DNA from 3 places in the Massilia sp. LMS1-1-1.1 genome. Region 2 is predicted to be linked to each of the others. Evidence: predicted binding sites of a transcription regulator. Region 2 holds the regulator's gene; each other region holds the start of a gene.
The links. The regulator sigma-54, encoded in region 2, starts transcription at its own class of promoters, with help from an activator protein. The targets are predictions, from matches to a motif close to TGGCANGNAANCTGCTTT.

Region 1 (3,723 bases), on a different contig from region 2:
GGGCGGAAGAAGGGAGAGAGGGAGCGGGCCGTGGCCCGCGTGGGAGTTACAGCGCGTTGAGCGGAATCTTCAGGTAGCGCACGCCATTGTCTTCCGGCTCGGGCAGTTTGCCCGCATTGATGTTGACCTGGATGGCGGGCAGGATCAAGGTCGGCATGTCGAGGGTGGCGTCGCGGCTGGTGCGCATGGCCACGAACTGTTCTTCCGTGATGCCGTCGCGCAAATGGATATTGCTGGCCCGCTGTTCGGCCACCGTCACTTCCCAGCGTGCTTCGCGGCCGTTGGGCGGGTAGTCGTGGCACATGAACAGCCGCGTCTGCGGCGGCAGCGACAGCAAGCGCTGCGCGGAGCGGTACAGCAGGGCAGCGGAGCCGCCGGGGAAATCGCAGCGGGCCGAGCCCACGTCCGGCATGAACAGGGTGTCGCCGACGAACACGGCGTCGCCGATCTGGTACGCCAGGTCGGCCGGCGTGTGGCCGGGCACGTGCAGGGCGCGCACTTCCAGCTGGCCGATATGAAAGACCTGGTCGGGCGCGAACAGCTGGTCGAACTGCGAGCCGTCGGCCCTGGCGCCGTCCTGGTGGTAGACGGCAGCGAACGCCTGCTGCACCGTCTGGATGGCGGCGCCGATGGCCACGTCGCCGCCCAGCTGCTGCTGCAAATAGGGCGCGGCGGACAGATGGTCGGCGTGCGCGTGGGTTTCCAGCAGCCAGCGGCACTGCAAGCCATGTTCGCGCACGAAGGCGATCACCTTGTCGGCCGAGGCGGTCGAGGTGCGGCCTGCTTTCGGGTCGTAGTCGAGCACGGAATCGATGATGGCGCAGTCCCGGCCATCGGCCTCGTAGACAACATAGGTGACGGTGGCGGTGGCGGGGTCGAAGAATGCTTGGATTTGTGGAGTCATCACGGCGGCAGGGGGCGGGCAGGGAATAACATTATATCGCCAGATTTCGTTCAAAAAATGTTGAAAATTAACATTTAACATGCGGAAAACAGATAAGCGAGGGGCTATGCGCGCGACTACCGTGCGCACCCTGTGTCTTGCTGCGTGCTAACCTCATTCTTCCAAGGAGGAATTCATGAACGATATCACTGCACGCAGCGAACAATACCGCGGTTTTACGATTTCCGTGACCCCGCAAAAGGATAACGACGACTTATGGGATTTTACCTACCGCCTGCAGCGCGAAGGTCAACCCGAGGCGCAGGCGATCACGCGCAGCCGCACCCTGGGCGGCTATGCGGCGCCCGAGACGGCTTGCACGGCGGGCCTGGAAGTGGCCAGGACGGAAGTGGACAATTTGCTGCGCCCTTGAGCCAGCATAAATCGTTTAGCCCGAAAGTGCGCCTGGCGACGGCTGGCGCGTGAAACACGTCGCTGCCAGTCGCGCTTCATGCTACGATTTCCAGTATTGAGTCAGTCACCAAGGAGGCACCCCATGAATAGCAGTTCTAAAATTCACTATAAAGGCTGGGAAATCGTTCCCCTGGCCGTGCCCACCACCGATGGCAAATGGTCGGCCAGTTGCGACATCGAACGCGCCACGGCGGAAGGCCTGGAAGTGTTCGAAGGCTCGACCATGCAGTTCGTGCGCGACGACGAGGAGGGCGCCATTGCCGCCGCCTGCGAAGAGGCCGTGCGCCAGATCGACAATATCATCGCCAATCCGCTGGTGCGGCTGGCCTAGTTTGCCTTGGTAGTATCAGTTGTATCAGATGTATAAATCAGCCGGCGCCCGCCGGCTGTTTTTTTGCGCATCTTGCCAGCCTGGGCTTTCATCGCCTTGTCTGCGCGTCTGTTTCGTGTTTCAATAAATGTTTCAAAATGAGTTTCGTGAAACAATAGTGAAACATTTTTGCCGCCAAACGTGATATCGCTGTTCCGCTGCGCCACAGCGCATGGTGCGTGGCCTCATGGCCGTTTGCCTGCCTTTTCACTCTGCATTCGACGGTTTCCGTCCAGCCTGAAGGGTCCTGGCACGGCATTTGCAATACTGATGCTCATAGCCACTCCGTGAAACATTCGGGACCATCCGAAACCCATAAGGTGAACACATGACTCAATACTCCGCAGGTGCCGCATTCCGCAAGGCCGTCCAGGAAGAATCCCCGTTGCAAGTCGTCGGCGCCATCAACGCCAACCACGCCTTGCTGGCCAAGCGCGCCGGTTACAAGGCCATCTACCTGTCCGGCGGCGGCGTCGCGGCCGGCTCGCTGGGCTTGCCCGACCTGGGCATTTCCAGCCTGGACGACGTGCTGACCGACATCCGCCGCATCACCGACGTGTGCGACCTGCCGCTGCTGGTCGACGCCGACACGGGTTTCGGTGCATCGGCCTTCAACGTGGCGCGCACGGTGAAATCGATGATCAAGTTCGGCGCGGCCGGCCTGCACATCGAAGACCAGGTGGGCGCCAAGCGCTGCGGCCACCGTCCGGGCAAGGAAATCGTGAGCAAGGAAGAAATGGTCGACCGCATCAAGGCGGCCGTCGATGCGCGCACGGACCCGAACTTCGTCATCATGGCGCGCACCGATGCGCTGGCCGTCGATGGCATGGAAGCGGCACTGGAACGCGCCGTCGCCTGCGTCGAAGCGGGCGCCGACATGATCTTCCCGGAAGCCATCACGGACCTGGACATGTACGCCACCTTCGCCAAGGCCGTCAACGTGCCGATCCTAGCCAACATCACGGAATTCGGTTCCACGCCGCTGTTCACCCTGGACGAACTGCGCAGCGCCCACGTGGGCCTGGCGCTGTACCCGCTGTCCGCCTTCCGCGCCATGAACAAGGCGGCGGAAAACGTCTACCAGGCGCTGCGCCGCGACGGCACGCAAAAGAATGTGCTCGACACCATGCAGACGCGCATGGAGCTGTATGAATCGATCAATTACCACGATTTCGAGCAAAAACTCGATGCGCTGTTCGCCGCGCAAAAGAAATAAACAGAAGCAGGGGCCGCATGCCGGCCCCGCAGTGACGCAACCGAGACTAGTCAATTTTTGGAGAAATCAATGAACGCACCGCAAGCCGCCACTTTCAAGCCTAAAAAATCCGTCGCCCTGTCCGGCGTCACCGCCGGCAACACGGCGCTGTGCTCGGTCGGCAAGACCGGCAACGATTTGCACTATCGCGGCTATGACATCCTGGACGTGGCCGACAGCTGCGAGTTCGAGGAAATCGCCTACCTGCTGGTGCACGGCAAGCTGCCGACGTCCGCCGAACTGAAAGGCTACAAGGCCAAACTGAAATCCTTGCGCGGCTTGCCGTCGGCAGTGAAACTGGCGCTCGAAGCGCTGCCCGCCGCCGCCCACCCGATGGACGTGATGCGCACGGGCGTGTCCGTGCTGGGCTGCACCCTGCCGGAAAAAGACGACCATAACGCACCGGGCGCGCGCGATATCGCCGACCGCCTGATGGCGTCGTTCGGCTCCATGCTGCTGTATTGGTACCACTACAGCCATAACGGCAAGCGCATCGAAGTGGAAACGGACGACGATTCGATCGGCGGCCACTTCCTGCACTTGCTGCATGGCGAAAAACCGTCGGCGTCGTGGGAAAAAGCCATGCACACCTCGCTGATCCTGTACGCGGAACACGAATTCAACGCCTCGACCTTCACCAGCCGCGTGATCGCCGGCACGGGCTCGGACATCCACTCGGCCATCACGGGCGCCATCGGCGCGCTGCGCGGCCCGAAACACGGCGGCGCGAATGAGGTGGCG
Region 2 (3,723 bases):
CTCGCTGCAAGTCGAATGCGGCGAAGTGGTGGGTTTGCTGGGCCCGAACGGCGCCGGCAAGACCACCTCGTTCTACATGATCGTCGGCCTGGTGCCGTCGGACGGCGGCAGCATCGACATCAGCGGCGTGGACATTTCCAGCCTGCCGATCCACCGCCGCGCGCAGATGGGCTTGTCCTATCTGCCGCAGGAAGCGTCCGTCTTCCGCAAGCTGACGGTGGAAGACAATATCCGCGCCGTGCTGGAAATCCAGACCGTCGAAGGCCGTCCTTTGAAGAAGGCCGAGATCGAGGAGCGCCTGGATAAACTGCTGGCCGATTTGCAGATTGAAAAGCTGCGCGAGAACCAGGCCCTGTCCCTGTCGGGCGGCGAGCGCCGCCGCGTGGAAATCGCCCGCGCGCTGGCCACCGATCCCCGTTTCGTGCTGCTCGACGAACCGTTCGCCGGCGTCGATCCGATCGCCGTGATCGAGATCCAGCGCATCGTGCGCTTCTTGAAGGAGCGCAATATCGGCGTGCTGATCACCGATCATAATGTGCGCGAGACGCTGGGTATTTGCGACCGTGCCTACATCATCAACCAGGGCTCGGTACTGGCGTCGGGACGCCCCGACGACATCATCGCGAACGAGTCGGTACGCCGGGTCTATCTGGGCGAACACTTCCGCATGTAAGCCAATGAAACAATCATTGCAGCTGCGCACTTCGCAGCACCTGGCACTGACGCCGCAGTTGCAGCAATCGATACGCCTGTTGCAATTGTCGACCCTGGAATTGCACCAGGAGCTCGAGCAACTGCTGACGGACAATCCCTTGCTCGAGCGCCTCGACGATCCGCTCGACCGTTCGCTGCGCCTGCTGTCGGACGGGGCCTTGAGTTCCACGGCCGCGCCGGCCGAAGCGCCGCCCCAGCCGCCAGGCCAGGAGGCGCCTGCCGCGCCGGCCGAAGCGGAAACCTTTGACGGCGAGGCGGGCGAGGGCCCGGCCGCTGCGGACGGCGGTGACAGCGACTGGAGCGAGGCGAGCCGGGGCAAGGCGCCCGACGACGAAGATTCGCGCCCGCAACTCGAGGCCCATCACTGCACCCTGCGCGAACACCTGATGGAGCAGATGCGCGTGACGGTGCTCGAGTTGCGCGACCGCGCGCTGGTCGAGCTGATCATCGACGCGCTCGACGACAATGGCTATCTGGAAGAGACGCTCGACGACATCCTGGCGCGTCTGCCGGAAGAGCTGGAAATCGATGCCGACGAGATGCGCACGGCCTTGTCGCTGCTGCAAAGTTTCGATCCGCCCGGCGTGGGCGCGCGCAATGCGTCCGAATGCCTGGCGCTGCAGATCAAGCGCTTGCCGCACATCGCCATGGTGACGCGGCGCATGGCCCTCGTCATCGTGGAAAAGCACCTGGCCTGGTTTGCCCAGCGCGATTTCAACAAGCTGAAAAAAGCCCTCGACTGCGACGATGAAGACTTGCGCGAAGCGCAGACGGTGATTCGCCAGTGCAATCCGCATCCGGGCGCCGTATTCGCATCGGACGTGTCCGATTACGTGGTGCCCGACGTCGTCGTCAAGCGCGCGCGCAATGGCTGGCAAGTGACCCTGAACAACGACGTCATGCCGCGCCTGCGCGTCAATGCCATGTATGCCAACTTGCTCAAGCAGGGCAAGGGCGAGGGCGCCATGGGCGCACAGTTGCAGGAAGCTAAGTGGTTGATCAAGAATATGCGCCAGCGTTTCGACACGATCCTGCGCGTGGCACAGGCGATAGTAGAAAGACAAAAGAACTTTTTCTCGCACGGAGCCGTTGCCATGCGCCCCCTTGTGCTCCGTGAAATAGCTGATACACTGGGTTTACACGAGAGTACTATCTCGCGGGTAACAACTCAAAAGTACATGCTGACCCCGCACGGCATGTTCGAGTTGAAATATTTCTTTGGTAGCCACGTCGCCACCGAAGCGGGGGGCGAAGCGTCATCGACGGCGATACGGGCATTGATCGTGCAACTGACAGGAGCAGAAGACCCTAAAAATCCTTTATCCGACAGTAAGATTGCGGACATGCTGGGGGAACAAGGCATGGTGATTGCGCGACGTACTGTTGCCAAATACCGGGAAGCGTTGAAAATTCCGCCAGTGAGCCTGCGTAAGTGTTTGTAAGTTTTTTTCGGTTCCTCTGCGGGCCGGATAGGATGGACCGCACGAACCCGATCATCTTTAGGAGTGTGTATGAATCTCACCATCAGCGGACATCATCTCGAAGTGACACCAGCCATCCGTGAATACGTACAAACGAAGCTGGAGCGCGTGAAACGTCATTTCGATCAAGTTATCGATATCGCCGTGATTCTGACCGTGGATAACCTCAAAGAGAAAGAAAAACGTCAAAAGGCCGAAGTCAACCTGCGTTTAAGTGGCAAAACTGTCTATGTGGAAAGCCTGGCACAAGACCTGTATGCCGCGATCGATGCCCTGATCGACAAGCTCGATAGGCAAGTGATGAAATACAAAACCAAAGTGCAAGGGCACGGTAAAGAGGCGATCAAGCATCTGCCAGACAGCTCGGAAGAAGAATTCGCCCCCGCCTAAGCGGCCCGCGACTTTCAACCGGTTGTGATCAACTAAGGGCGCACATTGCGCCCTTTTTTGCGCCCCTGCCTTTTGAACGCAATGTTCCCCGCGCAGGCGCTAAAATGTTTGTACTTTCACTTCTTTCACGCCTGCCATGAGCGACTTCGTCCAGACTACCATCCGCAACCGCACGGGGCACATCGTGCTCGACCGTCCGAAAGCCTTGAATTCCCTGTCGCTGGAGATGGTGCGCGCCCTGAGCGCGGCCCTGCTGGCCTGGCGCGACGATCCGCAGGTGGACGCCGTGGTGATCCGCTCGAGCAGCGAAAAAGCCTTGTGCGCCGGCGGCGACATCCGTTTCTTTTACGATGCGGGCCTGGCCACGCCGCAAGGCGGCAGCGCCTTGCTGGAAGATTTCTTTACGGAAGAATACGCGTTAAATCATGTAATTCATTTCTATCCGAAACCGTATATCGCCGTGATGGATGGCGTGGTGATGGGCGGCGGCATGGGCGTGGCGCAAGCCGGGCCCGGCAACCGCTTGCGCATCGTCACGGGCCGCACGCGCATGGCCATGCCTGAAGTCAATATTGGCTTGTTTCCCGATGTGGGCGGCAGCTATTTCCTGTCCCGCCTGGCCGGCCAGCTGGGCCTGTACCTGGGCTTGACGGGCTTGACGATCAGCGCGGCCAACGCCCTGTACACGGACCTGGCCGATGTCTACCTGCCCGAGGCGCAGATGGGGGCGCTGCTGGCCCTGATCGAGTCGACGCCGGGCGAGGCCTTGCCGGTGGCCATCAAGGCGCTGGCGGCGCCATTCCAGGCACAGGCAGGCGTCTCCTCGCTGGCGGCGGCGCGCGCGGCGCTGGACCGCCATTTCGGTGCGGGTTCCGTGGCGGCCATCATGGACTCGCTGGCACAGGACGACAGCGCGTTCGCCAGCAAGGCTTTGGCGGCCATGCGCCTGCGCTCGCCCTTGATGATGTCGGTGACCCTGGAATTGCTGCAGCGGGGGGCTCACTTGGGCGTGGCCGATTGCCTGCGTCTGGAACGCACCGTGGTGCGCCACAATTTCGAGCATGGCGAAGTGCTCGAGGGCGTGCGCGCGCTGGTGGTCGACAAGGACAACGCGCCGCGCTGGAATCCATCAAGCCTG
Region 3 (3,723 bases), 290 kb from region 2:
CATGTAACCACCATGTAACCCAAATGGTAGCATAACGATCAACAGTCATCTGCATAAAATAAAAATGAAACTCACGTAAGCTTTTGATTTATAAGAATATCCTTGAAATTTTCAACAACCTTCAACAGTCCTGAATACCGACTTTCGATGATTTGTAATCATCAGGTGGCCAGTTCGAAACCGGCAGTCGGCACCAGAATTCAGTAGGAAATCAAAGGGTTACCCGCTTCGGCTGGTAGCCCTTTTTTCTTTTTCTCCCGCCTGCGGGAGCCATCCGGGACACTGAAACGCATCGTCATTCAGGTTGACGCATTGCTGCACCGCGCAATGACGTCCAGCGTATTTAAGCGCAAGATGAGCACGTGCTTGCGCAAAGCAGGCTCCCGTTGTCTGACTTGCCTACCGGGGGAAATATCATGTCCGCACACACTTACAAGCTGATCGAACTGGTGGGCACTTCGACCGAGAGCAGCGATCAGGCGATACGCGATGCCATTGCCAAGGCGGCGCTGACGGTCAAGCATATGGACTGGTATGAAGTGACCGAGTCGCGCGGCCATATCGTCGACGGCAAGGTGGCGCACTTTCAGGTTACGCTCAAGGTCGGCTTCCGGCTCGAATAAAGAGATCGAGTAAAGTAGGCGGCGCGTTCAGCGCCGCCCAGGTACTCCCCGGCTCTCCAGCCATTCCCGCCCGCCGCTGTCCAGCGCGGTCGCTATGACCTTTTCCGGCAAGCTGTAGACGGTCGCCCAGCTGGCGCGACCGTCCTGCGTGTTGGCGGGAAAGCTGTGCGTCTCGATCGGCCAGTGGTATTTGCGTTTCAGCGCTTTCACGATGGCGGCCAGCGAGACGCGGCCTTGCAGCGGTTCGGCGCCGGACTGGTCACGGTTCGACAGCAGCACGGCCAGGACCTGGCCGCGGCCCGTGCGTGCGCCGGGGAAGGTGGGGGTTTTGTTTGCCATGGCCTATTTTACCGGGCAAGGCGCGATGTGCCGCACCTTTGATCTGGCGCAAACGCCGTAGCGGCTTTGCGGCCACGATGGACGTTTCGACAGGCGTGCCAGTGCCCCTCTGGCAGCCTGGTCCTGCCATCACGGGGCACAGGAGCCTATCATGCACAGCCTGAACATCCACGCCATGCAATGGCAGCCCGTCGCCGATATTTCCGCCGTCAATCCGCTGCTACCCGACGACCTCGCCTGCTTTCGCGAACTGCGCGACGTGCTGCAACGCTACGGCGCCCTTGACCGCTTCGGCATTTCCCTGATCCACCGCCATTTCGACATCGCCGACGACGAGGAGCTGATGGAGTACACGGATGCGGAAACACGCACCTTGACGGTAAAGCCTGTCAAGAAAAGCGACATCGACTGGCAGCACACGACGATTACCAACTGGAAACTGGCGGAAGGCGAGGAAGTGGCGCGCATCGGTTGCGGCTGCGCGCGCAATTCGGGTGGCCACCTCGGCTATCACCGGGGCACCTGAAAACGGCGTCGGCCTTTCTTACACTTTGCTTCCACCGGCTCAGTCCGCTTTGCGCAAGCCCTTGATTCAATATGCTTTTTTTGTGTGGCACGCAAGCTGCTTATCACTGTCTACGAGATGAATCCAGGCAGGTCATTCTGGATTCTTTCTCCCCCGGATTTTCCGAGACTGACTACGATAAGAGGCTGCGATGAACGTCGATCACACACGAAACAAGACCCTGGGTTGGCTGGGCGCACTGGCGGCGGCAAGCTTGCTGGCCAGCGGTCAGGCGCAGGCCGGTGCGTACGGCCTGGCCGTCAATGAGTTGAACAATTTCCGCATCACCACCAGCGCCGGCGCGCTGTCGCTGGCCGGCGCCAACCGCAATGCCAGCGACAGCGCCTTCTTCGAAGGCGGCGTGGCCGTCAATCCGCGCGCCGTCAATACAGGCCCGGCCGCCAACGCCGACGTGCTGCAAGTGTGTTCGGGCAGCGGCTGCGGCGGCTTGCCGCAAAATAACTACGTGCCCAGCCCCAGTTCCACCCTGGAGTTCGCACGCGGCGACGCGCACGCATTCGGCAACATGCTCAATGGCGGCTCCACCGTGCGCGCCGTTGCGGAAGCACAGCGCGACACGGTCGGCGCCGCCACGGCCACGGCTGGCGACACGCTCACCGGCTCCGTCAATCTGACCCTGTCGAGCGCCGGCTTCATCACCTTCAACTTCATGGGACGGCGCGATCTGCGCACCAGCGTGACGACCATGGGTGACAAGTCGAGCGTATCGATCATGGATATCTTCAATATCTCGTGCAATACTTCCAGTCCCGTGGGCTGCCTGTCGAACGCGAATGCCGATGGCGTGATCTTCCAGTTCGCGCCCGATGGCGACGCCAGCAATGGCAGCGACGTCAATGGCAACCATACGGTCGGCAGCCTCGATCCCTTCAGCCTGAACATGACGGCAGGCACCAACGACCCGGCCACCTCGCGCGCCTTTGCGAATGGTTTTGCGATGTTTTCCCTGACCTCGAATTTCGCCCTGCCCGCCGGCAGCTACACCTTGAACTTTTCCAAGTCCACGCGCACCGACATCGTCGTCATCGAGCCCCTGCAAGTACCGGAGCCAGGCACTCTCTTCCTGCTGGGCATGGGACTGGCGGCCCTGGCTTTTACGCGCCGCCGCCAGCCGAAATAATCCGCAGCATGAAAAACACGCGGCGCCCGTAAAAGGCGCCGCGTTTTTTTATGCCGACAACGATGTTTTAACCGAGCCGTGCCAGCGCCCGGCGCGCCAGTTGCAATTGCTGCAGATAATAGCGGTGCAGCATGGCGGGGTCGCTCAGGTCACGCCCCAGTACCAGGCGCAGCTCGCTGGCGGGGCAGTCGGCGGCCTGGGTCTGTACCTGGGCGCCCAACTGGCGGACCAGCTGGCGCGCCGCCTGCTCCTGCGCGGGCCGGTATTCGACGCGCGTGCGCGCCACCTGGAAACTGGTTTCATTGGTCAGGCGCACCACCTGCACGGGCGCACCCGCCAGGCTGCGTGCCAGCGCGGCGGCCAAGCCAGGCACGCCGTTGCCGTTCACAATTTCCAGGCGCGGATGCGGCGCGCCAGCTGCCGGTGCAGGCGCCACAGACACCGACGCGGCAGCGGGCACGCTGCGCACAACGGCCGACGACACGCGCCGCAAGCGGGCCATGCCATCGCTCTGCGTGATCTCCACGCGCGCCATGGCGGGCGCATCCGGCACAGGCTCGGGCACAAGCTTCGGCGGTGCCTCGGCGCGTAACAAGGCCATATCGCGCCGCACATCGTGTTCCTGCAAGCTGGCCGCCTGGCGCCGCATGACGGCGGCGCGCTCGTGCTGCCCCAGCCGTTCGAGTACCTGCGCCAGATGCCGCCAGGCCAGCGCATGGAGCGGGTCGAGCAGACAGGCCTGCTCCAGCGCAGTCAACGCTTGCGCATCGCGTCCGCTCAAATAATAGGCATGACCGAGATTGCTGAACAGATAGGCTTGCCGCGGCTGCGGCGTACCCGCTTCCTGCGTCAAGGCCAGCCAATGGGCGATCGCCGCGTCGTGTTCGCCACGCTGCGCATGCAGCACGGCCAAGCCGTTGCGCGCGTTCACGTGGCGTGGCGCATGGCGCAGGGCTTGTTCATAAGCCGCTTGCGCCGCAGGCAAGTCGCCCCGCTCGAAATGCTGGCGCCCCGCCGCATAGGCGGCATCGGCGTCGGGCCACACCGCCACCGGC

Region 1: a site for sigma-54 is predicted at 1,976-1,993, ahead of prpB (methylisocitrate lyase). Genes of this name have one in related genera too.
Region 3: a site for sigma-54 is predicted at 1,574-1,591, ahead of MRBLMS1_RS17150 (EDSAP-1 family PEP-CTERM protein). Genes of this name have one in related genera too.

Annotation. Positions count from the first base shown of each region.
Region 1 is NZ_JBFPNG010000001.1:757,147-760,869, reverse strand. It holds gene MRBLMS1_RS03490 (MBL fold metallo-hydrolase) at 47-904, opposite strand; gene MRBLMS1_RS03485 (hypothetical protein) at 1,080-1,316, shown strand; gene MRBLMS1_RS03480 (hypothetical protein) at 1,440-1,688, shown strand; gene prpB (methylisocitrate lyase) at 2,056-2,943, shown strand; gene prpC (bifunctional 2-methylcitrate synthase/citrate synthase) at 3,013-3,723, shown strand, end outside.
Region 2 is NZ_JBFPNG010000023.1:186,843-190,565, reverse strand. It holds gene lptB (LPS export ABC transporter ATP-binding protein) at 1-673, shown strand, start outside; gene MRBLMS1_RS15865 (RNA polymerase factor sigma-54) at 678-2,156, shown strand; gene hpf (ribosome hibernation-promoting factor, HPF/YfiA family) at 2,226-2,585, shown strand; gene MRBLMS1_RS15855 (enoyl-CoA hydratase/isomerase family protein) at 2,722-3,723, shown strand, end outside.
Region 3 is NZ_JBFPNG010000023.1:475,975-479,697, forward strand. It holds gene MRBLMS1_RS17135 (dodecin) at 417-623, shown strand; gene MRBLMS1_RS17140 (hypothetical protein) at 651-962, opposite strand; gene MRBLMS1_RS17145 (hypothetical protein) at 1,114-1,488, shown strand; gene MRBLMS1_RS17150 (EDSAP-1 family PEP-CTERM protein) at 1,679-2,668, shown strand; gene MRBLMS1_RS17155 (LytR C-terminal domain-containing protein) at 2,736-3,723, opposite strand, start outside.